DNA from 2 places in the Streptosporangium sp. NPDC023615 genome. Region 1 is predicted to be linked to the other one. Evidence: riboswitches for the same ligand, from Rfam matches in the RefSeq annotation. Region 1 holds a riboswitch; the other holds the start of a gene.
What was found. A riboswitch is a leader RNA that binds a small molecule or an ion and turns the genes downstream of it on or off. The one in region 1 is predicted to bind glycine.
Positions count from the first base shown of each region.

Region 2: it holds a riboswitch for glycine, as region 1 does, so the genes downstream of both, gcvP (aminomethyl-transferring glycine dehydrogenase) here and gcvT (glycine cleavage system aminomethyltransferase GcvT) in region 1, are expected to answer to the same signal.

Region 1 covers NZ_JBFABE010000001.1:177,381-181,783, forward strand. The annotation lists gene AB0G16_RS00775 (L-serine ammonia-lyase) at 1-239, opposite strand, end outside; gene gcvH (glycine cleavage system protein GcvH) at 313-705, opposite strand; gene gcvT (glycine cleavage system aminomethyltransferase GcvT) at 702-1,793, opposite strand; glycine riboswitch at 1,827-1,921, opposite strand; glycine riboswitch at 1,922-2,020, opposite strand; gene AB0G16_RS00790 (gamma-glutamyl-gamma-aminobutyrate hydrolase family protein) at 2,159-2,854, opposite strand; gene AB0G16_RS00795 (3-oxoacyl-ACP reductase) at 2,920-3,684, opposite strand; gene AB0G16_RS00800 (aldehyde dehydrogenase family protein) at 3,689-4,403, opposite strand, start outside.
Region 2 covers NZ_JBFABE010000034.1:62,791-67,193, reverse strand. The annotation lists gene AB0G16_RS23045 (FHA domain-containing protein) at 1-320, shown strand, start outside; gene AB0G16_RS23040 (MerR family transcriptional regulator) at 347-997, shown strand; gene AB0G16_RS23035 (bifunctional nuclease family protein) at 1,076-1,546, shown strand; gene AB0G16_RS23030 (MerR family transcriptional regulator) at 1,781-2,311, shown strand; glycine riboswitch at 2,327-2,418, shown strand; gene gcvP (aminomethyl-transferring glycine dehydrogenase) at 2,593-4,403, shown strand, end outside.

The sequences.
Region 1 (4,403 bases):
TCGACCAGCTCGGGTTTCTCGCCGGCCAGGCCGAGCAGCACGGCCTTGTCGCTGCCGTGTCCCTTGCCGGTCAGCCCGAGCGAGCCGTACAGGACGGCGCTCACCCGGGCGGTCTTCTCCAGGAGCCCGTCGCGGTGCAGGCCGCGGGCGAACCTGTGGGCCGCGGCCATCGGGCCGCCCGTGTGCGAGCTGGACGGGCCGATCCCGACCTTGAAGAGATCGAAGACGCTGATCGTCATCTGAGTCCTTCCAGCGGGGGCGGCCACGCGCGCCCGGGGACGCGCGTGGCCCGGGTACCGGTGAGCCGGAGGCTCAGGACTCACCCGAGGTGAGCGCGGCGTACTCCTCCGGCGACAGCAGGTCGTCGGCGGAGCCCTCCAGGCGGATGCGGAACAGCCATCCCTCCCCGTAGGAGTCACCGTTGACCAGCGAGGGGTCGTCCACGACGGCCTGGTTGACCTCCACGATCTCACCGCCGACCGGGGCGAAGATGTCGCTCACCGACTTGGTCGACTCCACCTCGCCGACGGTGTCGCCGGCGGTGACCGTGCTGCCGACCTCGGGGAGGATCTGCACGTAGACCACGTCCCCCAGCGCCTCGGCGGCGTAGGCGGTGATCCCCACGGTGAGGGTCAGGCCGTCATCCACTCCGGAGACCCACTCGTGTTCCTTGGTGTAGTGCAGGTCCTCGGGAATGCTGCTCATTGTGTCCTCCTGTAGAAAGGCAGTGCGACGACCTCGACCGGTTCGCGGCTGCCCCGGATGTCGACGGCCAGTCCCGACGCCAGGCCGTTGTCCACGTAGGCCATGGCGATCGGCCTGCCCAGCGACTGCGAGGGCGCTCCGCTGGTGACCTCCCCGACGACCGCGCCGTCGGCGGCGACCACCACCGGATACCCGCGCCGGGGCACCCGGCGGCCGTTCGAGACCAGGCCGACCAGGCGGCGGCCCGGCGGGACGTCCCTGAGGGGTTCGAGGGCGGCCCGGCCGACGAAGTCGCCCGGCTTGTCAAACCTCACCACACGGCCCAGCCCGGCGTCGAACGGGGTCAGCCCCGCCGAGAGCTCGTTGCCGTAGAGCGGCATGCCCGCCTCCAGCCGGAGGGTGTCGCGCGCGGACAGGCCGGCGGGGATGAGCCCGTGCGGCGCGCCCGCCTCGCTGAGGGCGCACCAGAGCGCCTCGGCGTCCTCGGACGCGACGAACAGCTCGAACCCATCCTCGCCGGTGTATCCGGTACGGGCGACGAGGGCCTCGTGGCCCGCGACGACGGCCGGCAGGCCCGCGTAGTACTTGAGCCCGTCGAGGTCGGCGTCGGTGAGGCCGGCCAGGATCTCCGCCGAGCGCGGGCCCTGGACCGCGATCAGCGCGTAGCGCTCGGAGCGGTCCTCGGCCGTCGCGTCGAAGCCCTTGGCGCGGTCGATCAGTTCGGCGGCGACGCGCGGGGAGTTGGAGGCGTTGGCGACGACCATGAACTCGGTGGGGGCCAGCCGGTAGACGATCAGGTCGTCCAGCACACCGCCCTCGGTGTCGACGATCATCGTGTAGCGGGCGCGGCCGGGCTCCAGCGCGGACAGGTGACCGACCAGCGCGTGGTCGAGCGCCTCGGCGGCCTGCGGCCCGGTCACGAAGATCTCACCCATGTGGGAGAGGTCGAACAGGCCGGCCGCCCGGCGGACCGCGTTGTGCTCGGCGGACTCGCTGCCGTAGCGGAGCGGCATCAGCCAGCCCGCGAAGTCGGTCAGCGTCGCGCCGAGAGCCTCGTGCACGCCGCGCAACGGCGTAGATCGGGACATGTGCACACCTCAGGCAGGGGACAGATGAGATCATCCTCCCCCTCTGTCATGGGTGCCTGAGAGTTTCACCCGGGTTTTACCGGACTTTCACCTTCGGCGAGGCCGCGGGGCCTGCTTTCCAGAGAGCACCTACCCGCACGGTCCTTTGCCTTGAGAGGTTCGCGGGGAGGGCTTGCTCCTTCAGGGGTCCTGGTCTGGATGTCAGGACGCTCTCCCGCACGGGATTCATCGGTGTCACCGCCACCCTAACCGCCCGCACCGGCGAAGCGGAATCCCCCGTCGCGCCGGGCCCGGTGCCCTCCCCGGTCCGAGGCGCCGGACCGGGCCGGTCAGGGGGCCGTGGGCCGGTCCGGCGAAAGGACCGGTCAGGGGGCGGCGTGCCGGACCAGGGCCTCGAACAGGGCCGACTCGTCGTCGGCCTCGGGGTGCCACTGGACGGCGACGGCGAAGGGGTGGTCGTCCAGCTCCACGGCCTCGATCGTGCCGTCCTCGGCGTGGGCGGTCACGGTCAGGCCCTCGCCCGGCCGGTCCAGGGCCTGGTGGTGGTAGTGGGCCACGTCCACGGTCCCGGCCCCGAAGATCTTCGAGGTCCGGCCGCCGGGGGCCAGGCGCACGGGCATCCTGCCGTGACTCCCCGGGGCCGGGGCGTGCCCGGAGTGGCCGACCACGTCGGGCAGGTGCTGGTGCAGGGTGCCGCCCAGGGCGACGTTCAGGATCTGCATGCCCCGGCAGACGCCGAGGAAGGGCAGGTCCCGTTCCAGCGCCGCGCGGACCAGTCCCAGCTCGGCCTCGTCGCGGAACGGCCGGACGTAGCCGGTCCTCGCGTGCGGCTCCTGCCCGTACCGCTCCGGGCCGACGTCCCCGCCACCGGCCAGGATCAGCCCGTCCAGGCGCTCGACCAGCGGCGCGGGGTCGCCGGCCGGGGGCAGGATCACCGGCTGCCCGCCCGCGCGGGCCACGTGGTCGACGTAGTCGTAGGGCAGCAGCGCCGCCGTCGCCTCCCACACGGTGAACCGGGCGGGCTCGACGTAACAGGTGATGCCGATGACGGGACGGGACATGATCTCTCGCCTTGCCTTGCTCTCACGGGGCCGGGCCCGGTGGCTCCGGGCCGGCCGGGACTCCCCTACAGCGGGGTGACGTACGCGCCGGAGATGCCGCCGTCCACCAGGAACTCCGAGCCGGTGATGAAGCTGGCGTCGTCCGAGGCGAGGAACGCCACCGCGGCGGCGATCTCCGACGCCTCGGCGAAACGCCCCAGCGGGACGTGCACCAGGCGGCGCTGGGCCCGCTCGGGGTCCTTGGCGAACAGCTCCCGCAGCAGCGGCGTGTTCACCGGCCCCGGGCAGAGCGCGTTGACCCGGATGCCCTCGCGGGCGAACTGCACGCCCAGCTCGCGCGACATGGCCAGCACCCCGCCCTTGGAGGCGGTGTAGGAGATCTGGCTGGTCGCCGAGCCCATCACGGCCACGAACGAGGCGGTGTTGACGATCGAGCCCTTGCCCTGGCGCCGCATGTACGGGATGGCGTGCTTGCAGCACAGGTAGACCGAGGTGAGGTTGACCTCCTGGACCCAGCGCCAGGCGTCGATGCCGGTCTCCAGGATCGAGTCGTCCTCCGGCGGCGAGATGCCCGCGTTGTTGAACGCGACGTCCACGCTGCCGTAGGTGTCGAACGCCGTCCGGAACGCCCGGTCCACGTCGTCCTCGACGGTCACGTCGGCCCTGACGAACAGCCCGCCGACCTCGGACGCGGCGGCCCGGCCGGTCTCCTCGTCCAGGTCCACGCAGACGACGCGGGCGCCCTCCTCGGCGAACCGGCGCGCGGTGGCCAGGCCGATCCCGCTCCCGGCGCCGGTGATCACGGTCACCCGGTCCTGCAGACGCTGCATCGTTCTACTCCTCCTCGGAGATGAAGACGTTCTTGGTCTCGGTGAACGCCGCCAGCGCGTCCGGCCCCAGCTCACGGCCGAGCCCTGACTGCTTGAAGCCGCCGAACGGCGTCCAGTAGCGGACGCTGGAATGCGAGTTGACGCTGAGGTTGCCGGCCTCGACGGCCCTGGCCGTCCGCAGCGCCCGGCCGACGTCACGGGTCCAGATGGACCCGCTCAGCCCGTAGGGGGTGTCGTTGGCGATGCGTACCGCGTCGGCCTCGTCGTCGAACGGCACCACCGACACCACCGGCCCGAAGATCTCCTCGGTGAACGCCCGGTCGTCGGTCGAGCGCGGCGTCAGGACGGTCGCCGGGTACCAGAACCCCGGCCCCTCGGGGCAGGAACCCCGCAGGTGGGGTGGCTCGGTGACGTAGGAGGCGACCCGCTCGCGGTGCTCGGCGCTGATCAGCGGGCCCATCTCGGTGTCCTCGTCGCGCGGGTCGCCCACGCGGACGCCCAGCACCGCCTCGCCGAACCGGGCCAGGAACTCCTCGTACGCGCCCCGCTCGACCAGGATCCGGGAGCGCGCGCAGCAGTCCTGGCCCGCGTTGTCGAACACCGCGTACGGCGCGGTCGCCGCGGCCTTCTCCAGGTCGGCGTCGGCGAAGACCACGTTGGCGCTCTTGCCGCCCAGCTCCAGCGTGAGCCGCTTGACCTGTCCGGCGCAGACGGCGGCG
Region 2 (4,403 bases), on a different contig from region 1:
AGTTGCCTCCCGGCAGCGCGTTGCTGGTGGCGATGCGCGGCCCCAACGCCGGCAGCCGGTTCCTGCTCGACAGCGACCTCACCACCGTGGGCCGCCATCCCGAGAGCGACATCTTCCTCGACGACATCACGGTCTCGCGCCGCCACGTGGAGTTCTACCGGCGCGGCGGCGGGGTCTTCACCGTCCGTGACGTCGGTAGCCTGAACGGCACGTACGTGAACCGGGAGCGCATCGAGGAGGTCCCGCTCTACGGCGGCGACGAGGTGCAGATCGGCAAGTTCCGCCTCGTCTTCCTCACCCGCGGCGCCGCTGGAGGATGATGAGCTCGCAGGCCGCTCGTGCGCACATGAGCATCGGGGAGGTGCTCGCCCTCCTGCAGGGCGAGTTCCCCGATGTCAGCATCTCCAAGATTCGCTTCCTGGAGGGCGAGGGGCTGATCGAACCGGAGCGCAGTCCCTCCGGGTACCGCAAGTTCACCTACGCCGACGTCGAGCGGCTCCGCTACATCCTCAGCGAGCAGCGGGACCGCTACCTGCCGCTGCGGGTGATCAAGGACCGGCTGGAGGCCGCCGACCGCGAGGAGCGCCCCCCGGCCCCGCCGCGGGCCGTCCCCGGCGAGGGGCCCGGAGAGGTCCGCCTCACCCGTGACGAGCTGCTGCGCGCCGCCGAGCTCGACGAGGACACCCTCGCCGAGCTGGAGGACTACGGGCTGCTGGCAGCCGTGGCCCGCTACTACGACGCCGAGGCGCTCGCCGTGGCCCGCAGCGTCGGCGCCCTGGCCGCCTTCGGCCTGCGCGCCCGCCACCTGCGGGCCGTCAGGGCCGCCGCGGAACGTGAGGCCGGGCTGGTGGAGCAGGCCGTGGCGCCCCTGCTGCGCCGCCGCGGGCCTGGTGCGATCGACCAGGCCGACGAGACGGCCAGGGAGATCTCCGGCCTGTTACTGGAATTGCACGCCTCACTCCTGCGTTCGGGCGTTCGTGGGGCACTGGGCCGGTGAGAACCTGACCAGGCACTCGTACCCCCACGAGTGTTACGTTGAACAAACCGGTCGGAATCCAGCGAAGCGGAGCAGCCCGTGTTGCAGATGGAGGTCGTGGGCGTTCGAGTCGAGATGCCCTCCAACCAGCCGATCGTCTTGTTGAAGGAGGCGCAGGGGGAGCGTTACCTGCCCATCTGGATCGGCATGACCGAGGCCACGGCGATCGCCATGGCCCAGGCCGAGGAGCCACCGCCTCGGCCGCTGACCCATGACCTGTTCCGGGACGTGCTCGACGGCCTCGGGGTCCGGCTGAACACGGTCAACATCGTCGCCCTGCGCGACGGGATCTTCTTCGCCGACCTGGTCTTCTCCAACGGGGTCGAGGTGAGCGCGCGTCCCTCCGACTCGATCGCCCTGGCACTGCGCACCGGCGCACGTATCTTCGCGAGCGAGGAGGTCGTCCGGGAGGCGGGAGTGATCATTCCCGACGACCAGGAGGACGAGGTGGAGAAGTTCAGGGAGTTCCTTGACACGATCACGCCGGAGGACTTCGGCCGCGCGGGGTAGGAATTTCGGTGCATTTACGCTTCACGACGCGCCGGGTGGGGTCGTTGACTGGACTTGGCCCCAGTCCTACGGTGCAAGTGAACCCCACGGCCGTGCGTAAACCCCCAGATCAGGCCGTGGGATGAGAGAAAGCCGGAGGTCCGCGTGGCGGTCAGCAGCGGCGAGGGTAGAAACGCCGATCAGGATGACCCGGAACGGCGCCAGTCGGCACGTCAGCGCGCGGGTGAAGAGGGTCTGCTGTTCGACGGGGAACCGGTGAACACACCCGCCGATCTCGGCTACCGGGGCCCGACGGCCTGTTCCGCGGCCGGGATCACCTACCGGCAACTCGACTACTGGGCGCGCACCGGCCTGGTCGAGCCCACCGTGCGGGCCGCGCACGGCTCGGGCTCCCAGCGGCTGTACGGCTTCCGCGACATCCTGGTCCTCAAGGTCGTCAAGCGCCTCCTCGACACCGGCGTCTCCCTCCAGCAGATCCGCATCGCCGTGCAGCACCTGCGCGACCGGGGTGTCAACGACCTCGCGGGGATCACCCTGATGAGCGACGGGGTGAGCGTCTACGAGTGCACCTCGCCCGACGAGGTCATCGACCTCCTCCAGGGCGGCCAGGGGGTCTTCGGCATAGCGCTCGGACGGGTCTGGCAGGAGGTGGAGGGCTCCCTCGCGGATCTTCCCGGCGAACGCGCGGAGTCGGGCGCCGGCCCTTTAGGCGATCATCAGGCCGATGAACTGGCCCGGCGCCGCAGAGCGCGACGAACCGGGTAAACTCGGACTCGCCATTGACCCTGTGCGGGAGAGACCCCGGCACGGCCGGGGCGCCGAAGGAGCAACCTCCCCGGAATCTCTCAGGCACCCTGTACCGCACGGACGAGGCAACTCTGGAAAGCAGGCGCGCCTGCCAGGCGTGACTCACCGACGGTGCAAGCCTCCCGTCCCCGGGCAGGTGAAGCTCTCAGGTCGCGGCGGCAGCCGTGATGACAGAGGGGGAGACTCCGGCCGCACGCCCGCGCCCGGCGCCGGTCTCCACCCCGTCTGGGAGGCTTTCCATGACCGATCTGTCCCCGCTCGGCGAGCTCGCGCCCCCGCCGTTCGCCACCCGCCACATCGGGCCCGACGACGACCAGCAGGCCCGCATGCTGGAGGCGGTCGGGTTCGCCTCCGTCGCCGACATGATCGCGGTGGCCGTGCCCGAGGCGATCCGCTCGGCCGAGCGGCTGAACCTGCCCCCGGCGGCCTCCGAGACCGAGGCCCTGGCCGAGCTGCGCGTCCTGGCCGGGCGCAACACCGTGCTCACCTCCATGATCGGCCTGGGCTACCACGACACGGTCACCCCCGCCGTCATCCGCCGCAACCTCCTGGAGAACCCGGGCTGGTACACCGCGTACACGCCCTACCAGCCGGAGATCTCCCAGGGCCGCCTGGAGGCCCTGCTGAACTTCCAGACCGTGATCTCGGACCTGACCGCCCTGGACGTCGCCGGGGCCTCCCTGCTGGACGAGGCCACCGCCGCCGCCGAGGCGATGACCCTGGCCAGGCGCGCGGGCCGCACCCCGTCGAAGGTGTTCGTGGTCGACGCCGACGCGCTGCCGCAGACCAAGGCGGTGCTGCGCACCCGCGCCGAGCCGCTCGGCATCGAACTGGTCGAGAGCGACCTGGCCGGTGAGCTGCCCGACTGCTTCGGCGTGCTCGTGCAGTACCCCGGCGCGAGCGGCCGGATCCACGACTTCCGCGCCGTGGCCGAGGCCGCCCACGCCCGCGGCGCCCAGGTGGTCGCCGCCGCCGACCTGCTGGCCCTCACCCTGCTGACTCCCCCCGGCGAGCTCGGCGCCGACATCGCGATCGGCTCCTCGCAGCGCTTCGGCGTCCCACTGGGCTTCGGCGGCCCCCACGCGGCCTACATGGCGGTCCGCGAGGGCCTCCAGCGCCAGATGCCCGGCCGCCTGGTCGGCGTCTCCGTGGACGCCGACGGGCGCCCGGCCTACCGGCTCGCGCTGCAGACCCGCGAGCAGCACATCCGCCGCGAGAAGGCCACCAGCAACATCTGCACCGCGCAGGTCCTGCTGGCGGTGATCGCCGGCATGTACGCCGTCCACCACGGCCCCGAGGGCCTGCGCAGGATCGGCCGCCGCGTCCACCGGCACGCCGTGGTGCTGGCCGAGGGCCTGCGCCAGGGCGGCGTCGAGGTGGTGCACGACACCTTCTTCGACACCGTGCTCGCCCGGGTGCCCGGCAGGGCCGCGGCGATCGTCGCCACCGCCCTGGACAACGGCGTGAACCTGCGCCTGGTCGACGACGACCACGTGGGCGTCACCTGCGACGAGCGGACCGAGCTGCTGCACCTGGAGCAGGTCCTGGCCGCCTTCGAGGTCACCGGGATCATCCCGGCGGACCTGGACGCCGCCGCGCACGACGCGCTGCCCGCCTCGCTGGCGCGCACCGGCGACTACCTGACCCACCCGGTCTTCCACGACCACCGCTCCGAGACGGCCATGCTGCGCTACCTGCGCCGCCTCCAGGACAAGGACGTCGCGCTCGACCGGTCGATGATCCCGCTGGGCTCCTGCACGATGAAGCTCAACGCGACCACCGAGATGGAGCCGATCACCTGGCCGGAGTTCGCCGGCCTGCACCCCTACGCCCCCGCCGACCAGACCCGGGGCTACCTGGAGCTGATCGCCGAGCTGGAGCGCTGGCTGGCAGAGGTCACCGGCTACGACGCCGTGTCGCTCCAGCCGAACGCCGGCTCCCAGGGCGAGTTCGCCGGGCTGCTGGCCATCCGCGCCTACCACGCCGCGCGCGGCGAGTCCGAGCGCGACGTCTGCCTCATCCCCTCCTCCGCGCACGGCACCAACGCCGC